3 regions of the Paenibacillus allorhizosphaerae genome follow, and region 2 is predicted to be linked to each of the others. Evidence: predicted binding sites of a transcription regulator. Region 2 holds the regulator's gene; each other region holds the start of a gene.
What was found. The regulator Rex, encoded in region 2, represses fermentation and respiration genes when NADH is low (regulators of the CRP and FNR family bind a similar motif). The targets are predictions, from matches to a motif close to TTGTGAAATATTTCACAA.
Positions count from the first base shown of each region.

Region 1: the regulator Rex is predicted to act here: its motif matches at 2,106-2,123, upstream of ACFQI7_RS14085 (hemerythrin domain-containing protein).
Region 3: the regulator Rex is predicted to act here: its motif matches at 2,455-2,472, upstream of ACFQI7_RS02870 (DUF1641 domain-containing protein).

Region 1 is NZ_JBHSRV010000003.1:172,399-176,629, forward strand. It holds gene ACFQI7_RS14075 (Crp/Fnr family transcriptional regulator) at 1-674, opposite strand, end outside; gene ACFQI7_RS14080 (GAF domain-containing protein) at 976-1,404, shown strand; gene ACFQI7_RS14085 (hemerythrin domain-containing protein) at 1,520-2,041, opposite strand; gene mobA (molybdenum cofactor guanylyltransferase) at 2,149-2,892, opposite strand; gene ACFQI7_RS14095 (globin domain-containing protein) at 3,032-3,475, opposite strand; gene ACFQI7_RS14100 (DUF3574 domain-containing protein) at 3,781-4,231, shown strand, end outside.
Region 2 is NZ_JBHSRV010000002.1:731,938-736,168, forward strand. It holds gene dinG (ATP-dependent DNA helicase DinG) at 1-1,190, shown strand, start outside; gene ACFQI7_RS12100 (redox-sensing transcriptional repressor Rex) at 1,187-1,810, shown strand; gene ACFQI7_RS12105 (inorganic phosphate transporter) at 1,870-2,871, opposite strand; gene ACFQI7_RS12110 (DUF47 domain-containing protein) at 2,929-3,549, opposite strand; gene ACFQI7_RS12115 (amidohydrolase) at 3,866-4,231, shown strand, end outside.
Region 3 is NZ_JBHSRV010000001.1:676,486-680,716, forward strand. It holds gene map (type I methionyl aminopeptidase) at 1-620, opposite strand, end outside; gene ACFQI7_RS02865 (NAD(P)/FAD-dependent oxidoreductase) at 737-1,915, opposite strand; gene ACFQI7_RS02870 (DUF1641 domain-containing protein) at 1,947-2,387, opposite strand; gene ACFQI7_RS02875 (hypothetical protein) at 2,711-3,103, opposite strand; gene ACFQI7_RS02880 (ABC transporter ATP-binding protein) at 3,173-4,231, opposite strand, start outside.

The DNA.
Region 1 (4,231 bases), on a different contig from region 2:
TCGCATTGACATATATTTCGAAGAAATTCAAGTTTTTTTATAACGACGTGTCCGTCCTGGTATTCAATCACTTCTTCCTTCTTCAAGTCGCTCAGCATCCGGTTGACGCTTTCTCTGGTAGCCCCGATCATATCCGCCATTTCACTGTTGTTTATTTTCAAATCAATGTAAATACCGTGCTCGGTCGTTACGCCATAGGTATTGCTGAGCCGGATGAGAAGGGAACATATCGCGCCAGGTTTCCCGAACATGAGCAAGTCCCGGAACTTGGTCTGCGTCAAACGATGCATCAGGCCCATCCACTTCATAAACTCGATAGCCAAATCCCCGTGCTGCCATAACAGCACTTCTGCATCCTTACGCTGGATGATTCCGATGCTGCCGCTCTCCGTCACTTCCGCGCTGAAACTGTGAACCGAATCCTGAAATGGATCCAACTGCCCGAACAAGTCACCTTGTTGATGAAGATACATCGTAAAGCTTCTCCCACTGTCCGAGGTTTTCGTAGTCCTTACGCGACCGCTGATAACAAAGTATAATTTGTCGGCGGCATCCCCTTCCCAGAAAAGATAGGCTCCCTTTTCTACCCTTTTTGTATACATAATGCTTTTCAGTTTATCAAGGCTTTCAACTGATAACACCTGGTCAATTCCTCTTCGCTGGATTTCGGGCATTGCACACGAACCCCTTTCAATTTCTTGTTAATCTAATCATAGCGCTGTTCGAATCTTTTTTTTATCGGGAGTTCCACTGATCTTTCAAGAGAAAAGTCCTTATTTTGTTGTGAGGTTCAGCACAGGAAATCCCCATATAGATTGGCACTTCTATCGGGAAATCGGCAAAAATGAGGGAAGTTTTCCTGATGTACTTTTAAGGGAATTCCCTGACTTACAAACGATCCAAAAAGAACTACAATAATTGATGTGAGCACGAATGGTGATCTCGCTTCACGGTGGAACGGAGGTGGCCCAAGAGATGCCCCTGATCACGCAAAAAATAACAAACGAGCTGGAGCGCCTGTGTCATAAAACTTCAAGCCATTTCGCCGCGTTATCGTTGGCATTGCCGAACGAGCAGCGATTTCGGTGGCTATATGCTTACGGCAACCGGAGCGAACGCTACAAGAGAATGGCTGTGAAGCCAGGGGCCGGACCCGACGGCTTATCCCTTAGAACGGGCAAACCCGTGTTATGGAACGAACAAACGGATCACAGTGGCAGGGTGATGTACGAATGCCCGCTGCTGACGGCCGAAAAACTTAAAACAGCCGCGGTTATGCCTTTAAACGAGGTAACCGGTCTGCTGTTCATAGCAAGACGCACTTCAGAGGCATACACGAATCGGGAGTTGATCTGCCTGCAAGAACAGCTGCCTTATTTATCCGAAATCCTGATATCTTCCTGAATAGGCAATTACGCCGACGTTTCGGAAGCCCGCGTCGCCATCCGGGACCAGACAAAAAACCTACTATGCGGAGGTTATCTGCGGATAGTAGGTTTTTTGTCTTCCAACTTTCAGCTTACTCCGGCAGCTCGGCCATTAAGGGATAAATCGTTTCTTCTTCCATTTGCAAATGGCTTTTAACCAAACGGCATGCCTGCAGCAGTTGCTCGGTACAGCGCCCGATGCCGGACGGATCCGGATTCCTGAAGATTTGCTCGGTCTCCTCCAGGAAGAGATGGAAATACATCGCAGCCAGCTCTTGTTCCTTTTCCAGCATCCATAGCGAAGTCGTCACGACCGGCCGGATCGGTAACTGAGAATATTCCGTCAAGAACGGGAACAGCTGCGTATCTTCCCAGTCTGAATGTTCGTCCAACTCCGCCAGTAAAGCTAGCGTTGTGTCCCTCAGTTCCTTCAGCCGCTCACGACGCACATTACGCTCCGCTACATTTTTGAGCTGGCTGGCCATTGTTTCCAGGCAATCTATAACGTCATACAAGTGATTATGTTCATTGCGCAAACGAGCGAAAGCGCAAGCGGGATCAGCCGTAACGTGCGTGGCGCCCGAACCGAATGAATAAGAAAGCCGTTCCGTCATACACATACACTCCTTATATCAGGTTTATCTTTGCCAGTCCGCCGCTATCCGATGAGTAAGTTCTATGTTGCGTTTTTCACAATCTTCTCGCTGCGACATGCCTCACACTACAGACCCAACCGATAATTCATTTGAAGCGATTCGTAAAAGGAAACCGCTTGTTCATAATCTTCCGGCGTGTTAATTGCGGTAACAAAACGGGGATCGATCTCTTTCTCTTTAAATAACGCTTCTGGCAGTTCACACCATAGCAATTTTTTAAGCATTGCCGAGAACGAGACCTCATCATTCTTAAGGAGTTCTCGAATCGGCTTGGCACAGCTTTTGTCGTATATGCCATGGAGCGGATATACTTGATTGCCGATCCAAGGAATGACCGCATCAATGGCATCCTTCTTACACGATAACATGAGCTCGGCTGCCTCGGCCGAGATAAAGGGCATATCGCATCCGACCACCCATACGTTTGAATGAAACGACAGAGTTAGTCCCGAAAACATTCCTCCAAGCGGACCTTTTTCTGGAAAATAGTCGGTAATAATCCGGATTCCTCGGTCTAACGTACGCAGATACGGTGCTGGATCCATCGCTACGATGACGATTTCACTGCAAATTTTATTCATTTCACGAATTTGCCGATCAATAAAGGTCATGTGATCCAGAACAAGAAACGCTTTGTTTTGCCCGTTCATTCTACTGTTTTTGCCTCCTGCCAAAATCACCCCGGACAGCATATCTGATCTTCCCCTCTCTGTGATAGACTCCTTTTCTCTTCGTTCATATATTAATAACACCATATTAATTAACTGTTGACAGTGATATGTGTCACTGGGCTTAGCGCATCCGGACATTAAAATCAAGCTTCTGACATTTAGATTTGCATAAAGGTACAGGGATAGATGATCTTGAATTCATTCGATAAGGGTAAAAAAAGAGAAGCAACCCACCTGGGGATGCTTCCTTGGTTTAGCGATATTCCAAATCGATTTGTTAATTATCAGCATGCTCCTCCCCGCCATGGAACGTATTCACAAACCGATGGGCGGCGTTCGTCAGCATCTGAAAAAGCATTTGTCCGGGATATTCGTTCAATCCGATCTCGTTCATTGCTTCGCGCATGCAGGACAACCATGCCTCAGCGCGTTCGGGTGTGATCCGGAAATGAGCATGCACTTCCCGCATGTTTCCGAATCCGTATTTATCCGTATATAACGTCGGCCCACCGGTAAACTGGGTCAGAAACAAATATTGTTTGGCCCGAATTTCTTCAACGCCGTCTGGAAATAACGGTTGAAGGGCCGGGTGCCCATACACTTTCGGGTAAAAAGCGTGAACGAGCCGATCGATCGTATCCGCTCCTCCAATTTGTTCGTAAAGGGATGGCAATGCATTGCTCTGGTTTGCCGCGGAATAACTCCTATTTGTATACATCATATTAATACCTCCGTTTTAATTTCGTACATATCTCATTTTAACCGGAGACTTTCCTTCGAGTTGTGATTCCACTCACATTATGACTACGATCATATCCCCCATTCCGCTAAATCGGACTCCGGCCTCAGCCTGGTAGGCTGGCAGACTCTGGCCATTTGGACTGATAGATTTTTCACATTACAAAATTCCCCTTTTTTTAATACGGAATTCCCATTGAACCACAACAACAGCCGCCTGTATAATATTTCCATACCATACCGCCCAGTTGGTATTGGAATATCGAACAAGCAAAGGAGATCGGCTTAGTGAAGAAAAGATTTTGGACCATTGGACTATCATTTGCATTTTTATTGGCCTTATTGATCGTACCCGTACAGCAATCATTCAGTGCATCCGAATCATCGGCCAATGCGGACAGCGTCTCTAGTAGTGCATTGAACGGGCAATATCATCTGGACCATGTCGTAAAAATTTATGTTCCTTCCACGATCAAAGGAGATATACCCATCAGTAAAGAAGCGCATGAAAAGTTCGTTGATCAGGCGCTTGCGCAATTTTCAGACTGGTTCGGCGGCGCTACGGCCGTCGAGGGAACAGGCGCTTGGATGGACAAAGACAAAAAATTGATCAAAGAAAAAGTGACGATCGTATATGCCTTCGCGGAAAAGCTGGATAAAGAGGACGTGAACCGAGTCGTTACCTATGCGAAGCAATTGAAAGAGGATCTCGTGCAAAATTCCGTATCCATCGAAGTTG
Region 2 (4,231 bases):
ATCCGTCGCAAACCGAAGGCAGTTCGTACGTATACCGCGTAATGAAAGATTCGCTCCCTGCGGGTTGGGATAAACTGGCGTTGATCGAAGAGAACATGCATTCGGGATTCAACGAGGCATTGAAGCGGCTCGATAAAATGCTCAGCGAGATGAAAGATCATCAAGAGGAATATAACATTCAAAGCCTCGTCACCGACTTGGGTGGAACCGTGAAGCAGCTGCAGCGCCATCGCGACGCATTGCATTTCTTCATCACAATGCCTGACGACAATTATGTACACTGGCTGGAAGCGGGCAGCTATAACAAGAACCGGTCCTTGCTTCTTACATGCGTTCCGATTGATGTGAGCGCGTTGCTTCGGCAGCATTTCTTCGATGCCAAAGATAGCGTAGTGATGACCTCCGCCACGTTGTCCGTAGGCAAATCGTTCGATTACACCTGCGATCAATTAGGGCTGAGGCGGGAGGATGCCGACGGCGGCAAGCTGAAGACGGTGCTCCTGCCGTCGCCATTCAATTACCGTCAGCAGGCGCTAGTCGCCATCCCGCGCGACTTTCCTACGCTTCGCGGCGGAAGCAGCGGCGAAAAAGAGTTCCTGGACAAACTGATACCATCGCTTGCTGAGGTGGCGCTGGAAACGAAAGGCCGCATGCTGGTGCTGTTCACCTCAAATCGGATGCTGAAAAACACGCATACCGCATTGAAAAATATGCTTGCTCCGTTTGGCATCAACGTGCTCGGCCAGGGTGTGGACAGCAGCAACCGGAGTAAGCTGACGCGGCTGTTTCAGAACAGCCCGGCTTGCGTACTGCTCGGGACAAGTAGCTTTTGGGAGGGTGTCGACATTCCCGGTGATGCGCTAACGTGTCTGGCGATCGTACGCTTGCCCTTTCAGCCGCCCAATCATCCGCTGGTCGAGGCCAAGACGGAAAAGCTCAAGAAGCTGAACCAGAACGCTTTTATGAAATTGTCGGTACCGCAGGCGGTGATTCGCTTTAAACAAGGATTCGGCCGTCTTGTGCGCACCGCTTCCGATAAAGGGATCGTCATTATTTACGACACCCGGGTCATTGATACAACGTACGGCAAATACTTTTTATACTCGCTGCCGGGTCCGAAAATCGAACATATGCCCTCGAATCAGTTGGTGCCAAGAATAAAGCAGTGGATGGATGTGAACGAAGCATGACGAAAACGATGAAAATTTCCGAAGCGGTCGTTCGCCGGCTGCCCGTATATTTACGGTTTTTAAATGAATTGCATAAAAAAAACGTACAAACCGTATCCTCGCAGGATTTGGGGCAAAAATTGGACCTGAATCCTGCGCAAATTCGTAAAGATTTGGCTTATTTCGGGGAGTTCGGGAAAAAAGGGATCGGGTACGACGTCGATTATTTGATTGAAAAAATAAGGCAAATTTTAAAACTGGATAAAGTGATCCCCGTCGCATTAGTCGGGGCCGGCAATCTGGGCCGCGCTTTATGCAATTATAACGCTTATTTAAAGGACAATATGAAGATCGTAGCCGTGTTCGATGCGCTTTCGAACAAAGTCGGGGAATCGATCAACAATTTAAAGGTCAAACCGATGCAGGAGCTGTGCCCGACGATCAAAGAATTGAACGTGCGCATCGGCATCATTACCGTTCCTGCGGCGGAAGCGCAATCCGTGGCGAACCAATTCGTGGAATCCGGAGTCGAAGCGATATTGAATTTTGCGCCGATTATTATAAAAGTGCCGAACGAGATTCGGGTGCATCACGCCGATTTTACGACCGAGCTTCAAAGTTTGGCATATTACTTGGATTAGATAAAAAAAAGACAAGCCTGATCGCGAGCCAATTCGCTGCAGGCTTGTCTTTTTCGTTATTACGATGAGAAAACGAAGATGACTTTGTAAATGAGATAAGCGAGCGCAATGCTAATGGGAATCGTAATGATCCAAGTCATGATCATCCGGGTAACCGTCGCCCATTTGACGTCATAAAACCGCAAAACCGAACCGGTCCCGATGATCGATGAAGTAATGACATGCGTTGTCGACAAAGGCATACCCATATGCGTGGACACTTGGATGACGATGGACGAGTTCAGATCGGAAGCGAATCCGTTGATCGGTTCGATTTTCAACAATTTCTTGCTCATCGTCTTAATGATTCTCCAGCCCCCGATCGATGTGCCAAGTCCCATTGCCGTAGCGGCCGCGAGTTTGACCCACAGCGGCACATCCAGATCGGTTTGGTATTCCATTGCTACGAGCGCAAATACGATAATTCCCATCGCCTTTTGAGCATCGTTGCCGCCGTGGGAGAAGGAGAGCAGCGCCGCGGAAACGACTTGCAGGTAGCGGAAAACGCGGTTCATTTTCGTGCGAGACTGATTGCCCGTAGCGAGGATCAGCTTTTTGATAATCCACATCACAAGAAAGCCGGTACCGAAAGCAACGATAGGCGAGAACACCAGAATCAGAACAATCTCCTTAAAGCCTGACCAGTTGACGGAGGAAACCCCTGCACCGGCGATGACGCTGCCGGCGAGCGAACCGATCAAAGTGTGCGAGGAGGAAGACGGGATGCCGAAATACCATGTAACCAGGTTCCAAATAATGGCGGACAACAGCGCTGCAATAACGATGTGCATCCCATTCTCGATCGTAGCCGGATTCGCCACTTTGCCGCCGACCGTTTTGGCTACCTCCGACGAAAAGACCGCGCCGACAAAGTTCAGCACGGCGGCCATCATTACAGCGAAACGCGGCGATAGCGCCCTTGTCGATATCGAAGTTGCGATCGCATTGGCCGTATCGTGAAAACCGTTAATAAAATCGAACAAGAGCGCAAGTGCAACGATGATAATCAATATAGTTAACATAAATTCCTCCTACGTGAGCTTGGTTGTTCCAAAATTTGCTTACTTGAAGGAACAACGTCAGGAGTATCGAAGTACAACGCTCTCCAAAATATTCGCCACGTCTTCGCAAGCATCGGTCGTTTGCTCCAGCCGCTCATACAGCTCTTTCAGTTTAAAATCATGGTACGGGTCTTTCGGATTCGTAAATATTTCGCGAATGCCTTCGCGCATTAAACGGTCCGCCTCATTCTCTAAACTGTTAATTTGTACCGTATGCTCCGTAAGCTGCGAATATTTTTTTTTGGACAACAGCTTGAAGGAATCAAGGATGTGCTGGCAGCTCGCCACAATCACTGCGGAAAATTCTTTCATATACTTGTCCGAGACGGTGATGTTTAAATAATCGAAACGGGCGATCGTCGCTTCAATGCCATCGATCACATCGTCGAGCTTGGAAGCGAGTTCCATAATGTCTTCACGGTCGATCGGCGTAATGAACACTTTGTTCAAGCCTTTGAATATTTGATGCGTAATATTGTCGCCTTTGCTCTCGAGCTCCTTCAGCTTCGGATAGTACGTCGCGGGCGGCTCGTCCCCCATAACGGCGGTGCGAAACATTTGCGCCGCTTCCAGTGTATTCTCCGAGGCATGGATCAACAGAAGCAGAAAATCGGTATCGTCTTTTTTTGAAAACAGCATGATTTTTCCTCCTAAAATTGTTCTTCTCTGTATTTTTTTGTGTTGCACATGCACAGACCCCTACACTGAAAGCAAATGGAACGAGTGAAATTTGTAAGATTTATGTAGAAAATTTGTAAGATTTCACACAAAAATAAAAATAACATACTACATCATGGGAATGCAATCATAGTTTCACCCGTTTAAAGGATGTTCATGAACAATTTCTTATAAGAAGCCATACTAATTTATAACAGTACATGCTTGATTTTACGAGCTTAAAGGGGTACATTGGAGGATGGAGTCGCAATCGGAAAGTAAAGGACGTGTAGCGAAAATGACTAAAACAATCATTTATAACGGTACGTTTATAACGATGAATGAGGATTCGCCTTTGATTCATGGATACATGGAGATTGAAGGCAACAAGATTACATATATTGGTGAGCAGCTGCCGCAGCCGCTGGAGCAATATACGGAGAAGGTAGACGGCAAAGGGAAATTATTTTTACCGGGCTTCGTCAATACGCACGGGCACGCCGCGATGTCGCTGCTGCGCGGTTACGGGGACGATATGGCGCTGCAAGTGTGGCTGCAGGAAAAAATGTGGCCGATGGAAGGGAAGTTCACTTCCCACGACGTAAGGATCGGGACGATGCTGTCGCTGCTGGAAATGATCAAAGGCGGGACGACGACGTTCGTC
Region 3 (4,231 bases), on a different contig from region 2:
CCCGTATTGAGCATCGGCTCGATCGTGATGACCATTCCTTCCTTGAGCCTCGGCCCCTTCCCCGCCGGTCCGTAATGGGGAACCTGCGGCTCCTCGTGCATCTTCTGCCCGATGCCGTGGCCTACGAAATCGCGCACCACCGACAAGCCTTCGCTTTCGGCATACGTCTGAATGGCATGGGAGATATCGCCGATCCGGTTGCCGTCGATCGCCTGCTCAATCCCTCTGAACAGCGATTCCTTCGTCACGCGCAGCAAATGGCTTGCCTGCTCGGAGACGTTTCCTACGGCGTACGACCAAGCGGAATCCGCCAGCCAGCCGTTCAAATTGACGACCATATCGATCGTTACGATATCCCCGTCTTTGAGCGGCGTGTGATTCGGGAACCCGTGGCAGATAACGTCGTTCACCGAAGCACAGGTCGCGAACGGGTAACCGTTGTATCCTTTTTGCTCCGGCGTTGCGCCGGACTTGGCCAAGTACGTTTCCACAAACCGATCGATTTCCATCGGCGTGACCCCCGGCTTGATCAAGCGTTCCAATTCCCTGTGGCAGGAAGAGAGAATTTTGCCGGCCTCTTGCATATATCCGATTTCCTGCGGCGTTTTAATTGTAATCATACGTTCGCACAAGCTCCTTTCCAGCCCGCTCCTATCCGTAATCAGGATAGGAAAAATCCCCTCCGTGCGGCGGAATGCGATATTCCTCCCGCCCCGAAGGGGACTCGCCGTTTATATTAATGCACCAATGAGAACAGCCCGTTAATATGAGTGAGATACCGCACGTTGCTTGCTTCCTTCATGAGCGAAGCCGGCGTACCTTTCAGTTTCAGCTGGCTGCCGCCGATCGTACCGATCGCGTCTTTGCGGCCCAGGCTGGCGAGCGTACCGGAGAATACCGGTTTGAACGGCTTCATCGGCAGCCCTTTGGACGACGCGTACAAGTTGAAGCCGATCGATTCGCCCATTTGCCATGCGATTTGCGCGCTTGGCGGGTAAGGACGGCCTTCCGGCGACATAACGACCGCGCTGTCTCCGGCCAGGAATACGTCAGGATGAGAAGTGGATTGCAGGAATTCGTTGACCGTTGCCCGTCCGCGAACGGCTTCGATGCCCGAGTTCGCTACGACCGTGTTGCCCGTAACGCCGCCCGTCCATACGAGCGTGTTCGCTTCGATCGTCGTTCCGTCTTTCAGGATGACATTCTTGCCTTGCACTTCCGTTACGGCTACGCCGGTCAGGATCTTTACGCCGCGCTGTTCCAGACTCGATTTGGCACGCTCCACCAGGTCTGCGGAGAACCCGGCCAAAATCGAAGGCGCCGCTTCTACGCAGTACAGGGAAACGTCTTGGAAGTCGACGCCTTTTTCCAGGCACACGGCTGGCAGCGTGTCGACAAGCTCGCCGATCAGCTCGATGCCCGAAAGACCGCCGCCGCCGATAACAAAAGTGGCGTCCGCTTTGTCTTTCGATTTGCCGTAAGTTTCGATGCGCGCTTCCACGTGCGCGCGGATTTTGTTCGCGTCTTCAACCGATTTCAGCGTGAAGCTGTGCTCTTCCAGACCCGGGATTCCGAAGAACGCCGTTTCGCTGCCCATCGCGATAACCAGCGTATCGTAGCCGAGCAGTGCGCCGCCTTCCAGCTCCACGCTCTTTTTCGCGAGATCGATCGATTGAACGGTACCGATTCTCAAATCGACCGATTTGCCGCGCAGCAGCTTGTCCAGAGGGAGCGCCACGTTGCCTTCGTTCAAACCGCCGACGGAAAGACGGTGCAGTTCCGTTACGATTTGGTGATACGGAGTGCGGTTGACTACGGTAATGGCGGCTTCATCCGCCGATATATGTTTGCGTGTCGTCAAAGCAGTCAACAAACCGCCGTAGCCGCCGCCTAATATTAAAATTTGCTTAGCCATACTTATCCTCCATTCTAGTTCTGCTTACGGATTAGCGCTGATTTTGACGCTCCGCCATGACTGCCAAAAAAGCTTGCGTAAAACGCAACGTGCTTTGGACCTGAGGATCTTTGAGCATTTTGAGAATACCGAACAAACCGATGGTCGTCGATTCGCTCTGAGCGCGGTCGCTTGCTTCCACCGCTGCTGCCGCGATGCCTTTGGCTTTCTCGCCGATCGGCTTCACGAATTCTTCGAGTCCGCCTTTCAGATCGTCGATGAGCACACGGTCGTTCGCAACCGTTTGCGCCAAGTCGTACGCTTTCGTCATCAGGGTCACCATTTCAGCGAGCTTAGGCAGTTGCTCTACCAGTTCGGTAAGAGATTTTTGAACCTCGGGCTTGAGCAGCTGATCGAGCACGTCCAATTCACCGCGTACGTTTTTTGCCGCGGCTTCTACGCTTGCCGGTTGTTGCGTTGATGTTTCGGACATGAAAAAAGCCTCCTTTGCGTGTAACAATGTTAGTACCTACAACCCAATACTATACTCCTCTTCGTTGTTGTGATTATATTCACATTAAAGACAAGAATAATATCTGTAGTTAGGCGTTCTATTCTGACTCATTTATTCTAAACCTTTCCAAAAAAAAGTCAAAGCAAATTTTTTACATGGTATCGCTTTCATTTATAAAAAGTTATTTTATGAAATATTCCAAAGACCCCCTCGACCGACCGCTTCGGAAGGTCGTTACCGAGAATCCTCTGTCCGCGAAAGGGATCTATGGATTGGCGTTCGTTTCGCCGGCTAACGCTTATTTAAAGCCCTTCCTGATCCTGCTTTTCGATATGGCCTTTGATCGCGGCAATCGCGTCCTCTTCCGAGTCGTTGATCACGTCTTTGCCATCCTCGACGATGTTCCGGTTGTCATAGAGCTCATTTTTTGCCGTTACCTGCAATTCGATATCATTGTTCTCCATCGATTTAATCTCTTTTTCTGGATGTACCCTCGTAGTTTTTACCATCTTTGCAAATTTATTCGTATCATTCACCGGGCAAAAGACGGATTCGATAGCGGCCGATTCCGTCGCAGCCGAGCTTGCCGGTCGCGCAGAGCTGAGCGGGAGCACCGACCGGTACTCCCAATCCCACTCATTGCTGCTCGTGTGCTGCTCCTTCCTGTTCCAGATCAGTGTCGGATCGGCCGTCACGTCGTTGATCGGATCTCGAAACAGCGGCGTATTCCAATATTCGATTCCATTTTTGACTCGGGGGCGCGGTTAACCTACACGCTTGAACTGGCTTGTATACAATTCGTAGTAAAATCCGCGCTTCTCCAGCAGTTCCAGGTGCGTGCCCCGCTCGATAATTTCTCCGCCGTTGATGACCAGGATCATGTCGGCTTCCCGGATCGTGCTCAGACGGTGAGCGATCACGAAGCTGGTGCGTCCTTTCATCAGCGTATTCATCGCTTCTTGGATATGCATCTCGGTCCGCGTGTCGATGCTGCTCGTCGCTTCGTCCAATATCAGGATGGCCGGATCGGCCAATATCGCTCTTGCAATCGTGAGCAGTTGCCGTTGTCCATGGCTTAGATTGCCGCCCTCGGCCGTGAGTACCGTATCGTAGCCATGAGACAGCTTCCGGATGAACCCGTCCGCATTGGCCAGCTTCGCCGCGGCTTCCACTTCCTGATCGGTTGCATCCAGCCGGCCGTAACGAATATTTTCACGTATCGTATCGGAGAAGACATAAGCGTCCTGCAGCACGATGCCGAGCTTCGTTCGCAAGCTGTCCTTTTCCATATGACGAATGTTCTCGCCGTCGATCGTGATCGTTCCCCGGTCAATATCGTAGAACCGGGTCAGCAAATTGACGATCGTCGTCTTCCCTGCGCCTGTCGGACCGACCAACGCGATCGTGTCCCCCGGCTTTGCCGTAAAGGAAAGATCTTTAATGATCGGAATATCCGCTTTATAGCCGAAAGCGACATGGTCAAAACGCACTTCGCCTTTCACATGCGTCAGCTTCTTGGCGCCCGCTTCGTCTTCGTACTCCGACGCGGTGTCCATCACCTCGAATACGCGCTCGGCGCCGGCGATCGCCGTCTGGATCATATTGAACTGGTTTGCCAGCTCGTTGATCGGGCGGCCGAACTGCTTGGAATAATTCAGAAAGCTGACGACGACTCCGACAGATGTCATGCTCATGAGCGCCATCCAGCCGCCGCCGCAAGCAATAACCGCGAAGCCGAAGTTATTGATGACGTTCATGACCGGGCCCATCAGTCCGGTATAGATTTGTGCCTTTGTCCCGTAACTTCTGAGCCTTGCGTTGAT